One region of the Paenibacillus sp. J22P169 genome, then DNA from elsewhere that is predicted to be linked to it. Evidence: riboswitches for the same ligand, from Rfam matches in the RefSeq annotation. Region 1 holds a riboswitch; the other holds the start of a gene.
The links. Region 1 has a riboswitch for ZMP and ZTP ahead of AC58QG_RS06315 (bifunctional 5,10-methylenetetrahydrofolate dehydrogenase/5,10-methenyltetrahydrofolate cyclohydrolase). Riboswitches for the same ligand answer to the same signal wherever they lie in the genome.

Region 1 (4,419 bases):
CAGAGCTGCTTTTTCAATGGTTGACAAAGAAATGCGAGGAGTATGCCTTCATTCCGGTCCTGGAATTTGATGCATTGAATCGATATATTTATGAGACGGATTTTCTTGAGGAGCTATTGGTGAAGTATCCCCATATAAAAGTCTGTCTGGACACGGCGAGACTGTATTTGCAGGAAAAAATAGATCCTTTTTTTGATGCCAAAAAAGTCATTCGTAAATTCGCGCGTTTTGCCTATTCGATCCATCTAAGTAATGTACAAGTGAATGAAACGATTGCCAATTCTCGTCATCCCGTACTGCCTGATCTGGATCCTCGTGACGGCTGGGCACCGATTGAGGAATATCTCGAGTTGATTGCCGAGCAGAATGATCAAGTGAAGATCATGTTTGAGCACCGTTCTGATTTTATTAGTGAAGAGCAATTGAATCAATGTTATGATTGGGTTGCGCGTTTATTGAACATTGGAAAATTAAACGCCAGAAATCATTTCCGATAGGGTAGTAGGAAAGTTTTGGAGGTAAGTAAGAAGTGAAGAAATCAAGATGGAAGCTATTTACGTATGTGCCATTTCTAGTGGCGATCCTCGTCATCGGTTTGATTCAAACGTTCATGTTAGCGAATGAAAATGTAAAGCCATATCCGGCGCCTTTCGGCCGTGCAACGGAATTAACGCAGGTAGCAACGTATGGTGAACCCGTGCAAATGGTTGGCGATAGCAGCTTTACGTATCTAGCAGGGAAAACGCTCGAAATGGTCACGATTGATCAGGAGGGGCAACATAGCTCAGAGACTCGTCCCTTACCCGATACAGGTTCTCTCCATGCTTATAGGATGATTGACAGAGATCATGTCATCTGGATCGGCGATGGTAATAAACTTTTCGGGAGTGAGTGGAAGAATGGTTCATGGTCACCAAAGAGTAATCTGCTTGTAAACGATTTGAATGACGTGCAAGCGGTTGTTGGCTCAAAAGGGGAAAGCATCCTGCTGGCTTACAATGATTCAACGCTTTATGTGAGTGCATTTCATCCGAATGAAAAGCTAAGTTGGTCACAGCTTGATATCGCGAATATTAAACATATCCAAGGTCATCTGGATGCGTCTGGCAGTCTTTCACTAGTCTACGCAATCAGTAAAGATGGCAATGAATCCTTTCATTATGCCAATCTTGCAGCCGGAACTTGGAAGCCGCTTGTGCAGAACAAAATAAAGGATGTCGATTTTGCAACGAGTAGTTTAGATGATATAGCGCTGGCTGTAGATGGTTCTTCATTGATAACGGTGTATACGACCAGTTCACGTAAATCAGGGAAGAGTACGCTGCACGTACTTACATTCTCTTCGAATCAACCGGATAAGGTGCAAGACGACATCATCAATCTTCCCGTCTCGAAAAAGAGTGATTCGGATACAATTCTGCATCCTTCGTTCACGCATGCTTCTTCTGGCGAAGTAACGCTAGTGGTATCGTCTGTTTATGAGAAGAATAGGCGCCAAACGAGTCAAGAGGTGTACAAGGTTGGCTTTAAGGATGGTAAAATGGTGGACTCCACTCGGATTAGCCAATTCGGTGGTTTCGCTTCCTATCCGAACTTCGCGACAATCAAAGGAAATTCATTAGCTGTTTGGCTGGATGCTGTGAATGCGGAATCATTTCGAGTGTTTTACGCCACTGATCAACTTCCTTATCAGCAGAGTATGAACAAGATTCGTGTAGAGGACTTACAAGAGGCTGCAGGCAATCTACCACTTTTTTGGGGGATTGGCGTTCTCACGGCACTAATAAGTTTAAAATGGATCTTATTGCCTGGCCTATATTTAGTCGTGATCAGTGTATTCTGGCAATATCATTACGATGAGCACGCCAGGAGGCATTTTGGGATATCACTCGCGATGTATCTCATCGTAAAAGCCATATTTATCGGAGATTATCGGAAGACAATTGCTTTACAAGTGATGCCTGATTTCTTGCAATCGGTATGGGCTTGCTTGTTACTACTTGTTATTTTTGCTTTGATTTCTTATGGGATGACGTGCTTATGGCGAAAAGGACTGTCCGAACGGAATGTTGGTTTGGAAATGTTCTATTTCGTTGTACTTGATGTATTCATGACGAATATGTGGTATTCGTTCTTCATGTCGCCGGCAACTTTATAGTTATTTTCTCAGGCCAAGATATTGAAAATAATGGAATTCGTTGCTATGATACAACTATAATTAAACGATGTGTAACTGGCGGAGCATGGGTAACCATGAGGGAGTACATCGATAATGGCCGTACGCCTGGGCAGAGGTAAGGGGAAATCCCCTTACCTCTTTATGTTTGCTCTTAACTTGAGAGGGATGATGAGATGACCGCGGAAACATTAATCTTGGATGGTAATCGAGTGGCAACAGACATGAAAGAGGCTCTGCGAAGTAGAATAAAGAAATTATCCATGAAAGGGATCATCCCCTGCTTGGCGACGATTTTAGTTGGAGATGATCCCTCATCAGCTACCTATGTGAGGATGAAAGGGAATGCGTGCAAGCGACTGGGTATTCAGTCCATTCGTATCGAGCTTCCCGCGCATACAACGACAGAAGATTTGGTTGCTGAGATTCTTAAACTGAATGCAGACCCGCATGTCCATGGGATTTTGTTACAACATCCTGTCCCTCATCACATAGATGAAAGGGCTGCATTTGAAGCCATTCATGTTGAGAAAGATGTGGATGGTGTAACTACGTTAGGATTTGCTCAAAATGCCTTCGGTTTTGCTGAATTTCCTTCCTGTACCCCAGCGGCTATAATCGCTATTATGGACTATTACCACATCGCCATAGAGGGCAAACACGCTGTGGTAATAGGCAGAAGTCCTATCCTCGGAAAGCCAGTTTCCATGATGCTATTAAATCGGAACGCAACGGTAACCATCTGCCATTCGAAGACGACGAATGTAGCAGAGATGGTTCGATTAGGTGACATTGTCGTAGCGGCGGTTGGTAAACCGAAATTTGTGCAAGGGGAATGGATTAAACCTGGTGCCATCGTTTTGGATGCAGGATACAATGAAGGTAATATCGGGGATGTTGATTATGAGGCTTGTATGGAAAATGCTTCTGCAATTACACCAGTGCCTGCAGGGGTCGGTCCTGTCACAATAGCTACCCTGCTGAAACATACAGTCGAAGCGGCTGAAAAGCAACTTATTGAATGATGAAATGGGGGAGGGAGCAAAAGTGAAACTATTTCATGTGAGCGAAGAGAAAGACATTGCTATTTTTCACCCCAGAATTCCTACTAGAAAAGAACTGGATCAAGAAAGAGGACTAGTTTGGGCAATCAACGAAAGATGTTTGCCTAATTTCCTAACGCCTCGAAATTGTCCGAGAGTGACGTATCATTGTAATGAAGCAACCACGGAGGCAGATAAAAGGAATTACGTCTCCTCGAGTTCAATGAAACATGTTGTAGCGATTGAACACAAATGGTTTGAAATTATGAAGCATACCACGTTATATCTATATGAATTTGATTCGTCCCATTTTTATATGCATGATGCTAGTGCGGGGTACTATGTGAGTGAAACATCACAAGTTCCTATCCATCGTTTTGAAATAAAGGATCTATTCGGAGAGCTTATCAGGAGAAATATAGAAGTGCGACTCTTAGATAATCTGTGGGATTTATGCGATAAAATTCAGCAGACGAGCTTCAATTATTCCATGTGCAGGATGGGTTTTGCGCAGCAGCGACCTAATTGTTAAAATGAGAAAAAGGGAGGTGCCGTTATGAGCAGGATATTACGATTCGAAATGCAAGCAGCAGATCCTAATCAACTCATCGAGTTCTATACACGAACATTTAATTGGGAATTCATGAAGTTTCCAGGGCCACAAGATTATTGGTTTATTAAGACGGGAAACAGTGATGTACCAGGTATTGATGGAGGATTATTGAAGTCACCTGATGGCTTGAACCGAACCATTAATTCTATCGAGGTAACTTCGATCGATGATTATCTAGCATCTGTTACTACGAATGGAGGAACCATTGTCGTTCCGAAAATGAGCATGCCTGGAATGGGCTACCTTGCCTATTTTACTGATCCGAGTGGAACCATTGTGGGTATTTCTCAAGCGGATTCGAATGCACGATAAGCTATACAAAATCTCTAGTATTTCGAACGGGCTGCCGCGAGGCAGCTTTATTTTTGTTCGTCCAAATATGTCTATTCACATATTATAGCTATCAAATTGGATATATTTATGATCCAATTGATAGTATTTTTTGTTATAGTAGAGTAGTAAGTAACGATAGGAGGAATGGACATGTACTCATTTGGATGGTGCAGTGGAATTCAAGAGGCGGAAAGACTTCAACGAATTGGCTTCGACTATATAGAGTGTGCTCTCGTATCATTAAATATAGAGGA
Region 2 (4,419 bases), on a different contig from region 1:
TTCTCAAGCGTAGCTTCGTCTTTTGGATTTTTCAACGTAAGAGCAATAACTTTCGCGATTGTTTTCATTGCTTCTTCGTCCATTCCGCGGGAAGTCACAGCTGGTGTACCTAAGCGGATACCGCTTGTAATGAACGGGCTAGTTGGGTCGAAAGGAATCGCGTTTTTGTTCGCTGTAATACCGATTTCATCAAGCACGTGCTCAGCGTCTTTACCTGAGATGTTCAGGTTGCGCAAGTCAACCAACATCAAGTGGTTATCCGTACCACCGGAAACAAGGTTGATGCCTTCAGCTGTAAGAGCCGTCGCCAAAGCTTGTGCATTGCTGATAACATTTTGACCGTATACTTTAAAGTCTGGTTGAAGAGCTTCACCGAAGGAAACAGCTTTAGCTGCGATCGTATGCATCAAAGGTCCGCCTTGGGAACCAGGGAATACCGCTTTATCAATCGCTGCAGCCCAAGCTTTCTTAGTAAGAATCATACCGCCGCGAGGACCACGAAGCGTTTTGTGTGTTGTAGTTGTTACGAAATGTGCGTGTGGCACTGGGTTCGGATGCAAGCCAGCTGCAACTAGACCCGCAATGTGCGCCATATCAACGAAGAACAAAGCGCCTACATCGTTAGCGATCGAAGCCAATGCTTCGAAATCAATCGTACGCGGGTATGCACTTGCACCAGCTACGAGCATGCGAGGCTTATGTTTGAAAGCTGCTTTGCGAACATCATCATAGTCGATGCGGAAATCTTTTTCACTTACGCCGTAAGCTACGAAGTTGTAAAGGATACCGGAAGCATTGACAGGGCTACCATGTGTTAAGTGACCACCATGCGCAAGGTTCATACCAAGAACTGTATCACCAGGGTTTAGAGCAGCCAAGTAAACAGCCATGTTCGCTTGTGCGCCGGAATGCGGTTGAACGTTCGCGTGCTCAGCACCGAAAAGCTCTTTCGCGCGGTCACGAGCGATGTCTTCCACGATGTCTACGTACTCACAGCCACCATAGTATCTTTTGCCTGGGTAGCCTTCTGCGTATTTGTTCGTAAGTACAGTACCCATAGCTTCAAGAACCGCTTGGCTTACGATGTTCTCGGAAGCAATTAGCTCAATTTTGTCGCGTTGACGGCCTAGCTCAAGGTTCATCGCTTCTACGATTTTCGGATCTTGCTTGCTCAAAAAGTTTGTCATATGGAATTCCTCCTAAGGATGATAGTCAAAAATAAATTAGCAATCTGCATCAGGTGCAGCTTGTTGATAAAGTTGATCCGCCAGATCTGCGGAGTACACAGCTCTTGTACCACCGATCAGCTTCGGCCGCGCGAAGGCCATCGTGACATAAGCCTGGCCAATATGCCGAACCGGCGGCCTTACGGGAACAACGACTCTGCGCAGATGCATCCCGATCAGCGTTGAGCCAATATCGATGCCCGCATGCGCCTGAATCGTCTCGACAACGACCGGCTTTGCGAAGTGTCTGTACGCATAGGAAGCCATCGAGCCCCCGGCCTTCGGCACGGGAATCACGGAAACCGGCTCATGCTGCGGCGCTAGCGTCAGCAGCTCTTCCTCCACGACCAGCGCACGATTCAGATGCTCGCAGCACTGATAAGCCGCAAACAGACCGAACTCGCCGCAAATGCGCTTAACCGTCTCGAAAATCGGCTTCGCCGCATCCAGCGTACCTGAGGTACCGATCTGATGCCCGAGAATTTCACTCGTGCTCGTGCCGATCACTAATATGTTCCCAGGGCGAAGCCCAGCAACCTCAACCAGCGCCCGCAAGTTTGCTTCTACCGCAACCGCTGCTGCTATAGGGTCAAACATAGAATCTGTCATTGTGCTCCCTCATTTCTAGGGATGTACCGTGAAACGATCTTCGATGCTCTGCACTTTGTTGATTCGATTCTTATGGCGGACACCTTCTGAAAACTCGGTTTCCAACCAGATTTTGACGATTTCTTCCGCTACGCCAGGTCCAACTACTCGCTCACCCATCGCTAGCACGTTCGTATCATTATGTTCACGTGTCGCTTTCGCGGAGAAAAGGTCATGCACAAGTGCACAGCGGATTCCCGGAACCTTATTGGCAGCAATAGACATCCCAATGCCTGTTCCACAAAGCAGAATCCCTTTGTCTGCTTCTCCCGAAACAACTTTTTCGCAAACTTGAAGTGCATAATCCGGATAATCGACGGAATCGCCGCAGCTGCATCCGAAATCGATCACTTGATGACCTAATGATTCAATAAAAGGAATGATAACATCTTTCAAACGATAGCCTGCATGATCTGCACCTAAAGCAATTTTCATGAATAAAACGCTCCTTTTTGACTGTTCGAATTCGACCATCCTATTATATCCCAAAGCTCACCAAAAACGAAAAAAAGAGCGCACACGCTAAAAAACGCGCGTTGCTCTTTTGCCCAGGCGACCGGCCGTATAGCTCAATGCTCCATTGTGGTTAACCCCACTCGTCGCCAGTTACATTGAGTCTTGCTTGTTACCTATATTTTATCGCATTCCCTGCGATGTGTAAAGCTCTATTGGCCTATCCCATTGATTACCTAAGGTTAGCGTAATTTTTTCACCAATTTATCTAAGCTTCGGCTAATTTCCTCAGCTGTGTACCGATAATCGGCTAATGATCCGCCATAAGGATCGGAAATATCATAATCTGGAATTGTGTTCTCCAGTGTATACATACGACTTCTTTCTTCTATGGATACGGTTTGGGACAGCGCCTGTTTAAGCTGAAGCTCTGTCGCAAGTTGCTCCCTTTCTTCAATCGCCTTGAGAATTCGATCATCGTCCTCTACATACTCTTTGAGCGTATAGGTCTTCTCGACCGCATGAGGAAAGCGCCCAATCACCGTGCGTTTGTGTCCTGTCGTCATCGTCAGGATCAGATCCGCCCAATCGACATCCGCGGCGCTAATCGCTAGAGAACTTATCGATTCCTTAAAACCCGCTTCATGAAGAAGAGACTGGCTATTCCTTGAAATCGGGCCCCCCGTCATCGCAGATACACCTGCCGAACGAACCTCCGCCGCAAGCCCCTCTTGACGCACCCTCATACGCAGCAAACCTTCAGCTAACGGACTGCGGCACGTATTTCCTGTACAGACAAATAGAATTCGCAACATGAAATCCTCCCGAAATAAACGACTCCCCCTCCACTTAGGAGGGATGCGTTTATATAGAAATTTAGCTAACTTTTTGTGTGAAACAAAAAAAATCTAAAATTTTGAAATAAACGGATGCACCGTCCGTGATTACCCGTATTGTATCATAGTAAAAACTTGATCCCAAACCCTAATAAGATAAGTCCGCCGAATGCCTCGCCGTATTCGCCTACCCAACCGCTAACCCGTCTGCCTAATAGCAAGCCCGCTATCGAAAGCAACCCGCCAAACAAACCAAAGATGAGCACTGTGAGCACAATATCCGTGGCAAACATCCCCAGCGAAACACCCACAGAGAATGAATCTATACTAACACTGAGGGCAAATATGATAAGCCCCCATAGCGTCCGATGATCGAAGGCCGTCGCTTCTTCCCCGCGTATCGAGCTGTATACCATATGGGCTCCAAGCAAAATAAGTAAACATCCCCCTGCGGCCGTCGCAACGTTACCCAGAAGGAGGGAAACATATTGCCCCATAAACATCCCCATCAGCGGCATGAGCACATGGAAAAGTCCGATAACAATGCTAATTTTCAAAATATCCAACAAACGAATGCCCTTCATTCCTATGCCAATTCCTAACGAAAAAGCATCCAGGCCCAAAGCAATCGCCATTATTCCAATTGTCATGAGTTGCCCAACTTGTATCCCAGATGCGAGCATAGCACGATCCCCCTTGTCCACGATTCTTTCTCAAGATATGCGGACAAACTGGGAATCATGCTAATTAGAGACGGATACGCTCATGCCCCGCTGCTTTGAGCAGTCGATTCATTATCGCGCTGCCAATACCTGAATCCGGGACACCTTCTGCAACAATATAGCTAATGCCTTTGTGATCAAAAGTCCGCAGAGCGCTATATAGCTCCCGTGCAATCGAATCTGGTTCTGATAAGGAGCCGCACGCGAGAACGAGATCAGCGCGATACCCCCGTACTCTTTCTTCAAAAGTGAGAATCCCCGTCGATTCTCCACGTGCCTTCGCAGCATCAATATCTTGTTGAATCCATGCGGAGACTTCCTGCACATCATCCCCTTGAACGATGTGCATAAAGCCCTTCGGCGCATAATGTGTGTACTTCATACCTGGAGCACGAGGGATATCCGAGGCTTCTACCTCTGTCGGCTCAGAAACATGAATAGGCAGATCCGGCAAAACGACTTGCAGCTGCTCCGCTGTCACGCCACCCGGTCTCAGAATGTATAGCTCGCTGTCAACAAGTTGAATAACCGTGG

Region 2: linked by a shared signal. The riboswitch ahead of rpiB (ribose 5-phosphate isomerase B) and the one ahead of AC58QG_RS06315 (bifunctional 5,10-methylenetetrahydrofolate dehydrogenase/5,10-methenyltetrahydrofolate cyclohydrolase) in region 1 are both predicted to bind ZMP and ZTP.

What each region holds. Positions count from the first base shown of each region.
Region 1 covers NZ_JCAUAO010000001.1:1,353,301-1,357,719, reverse strand. Annotated here, with positions in the region: gene AC58QG_RS06325 (sugar phosphate isomerase/epimerase) at 1-497, shown strand, start outside; gene AC58QG_RS06320 (hypothetical protein) at 530-2,158, shown strand; ZMP/ZTP riboswitch at 2,220-2,297, shown strand; gene AC58QG_RS06315 (bifunctional 5,10-methylenetetrahydrofolate dehydrogenase/5,10-methenyltetrahydrofolate cyclohydrolase) at 2,353-3,201, shown strand; gene AC58QG_RS06310 (DUF6886 family protein) at 3,224-3,751, shown strand; gene AC58QG_RS06305 (VOC family protein) at 3,776-4,144, shown strand; gene AC58QG_RS06300 (sugar phosphate isomerase/epimerase family protein) at 4,316-4,419, shown strand, end outside.
Region 2 covers NZ_JCAUAO010000010.1:24,540-28,958, reverse strand. Annotated here, with positions in the region: gene glyA (serine hydroxymethyltransferase) at 1-1,187, opposite strand, end outside; gene AC58QG_RS30195 (TIGR01440 family protein) at 1,224-1,835, opposite strand; gene rpiB (ribose 5-phosphate isomerase B) at 1,851-2,309, opposite strand; ZMP/ZTP riboswitch at 2,414-2,494, opposite strand; gene AC58QG_RS30185 (low molecular weight protein arginine phosphatase) at 2,570-3,142, opposite strand; gene AC58QG_RS30180 (manganese efflux pump MntP) at 3,286-3,846, opposite strand; gene AC58QG_RS30175 (L-threonylcarbamoyladenylate synthase) at 3,911-4,419, opposite strand, start outside.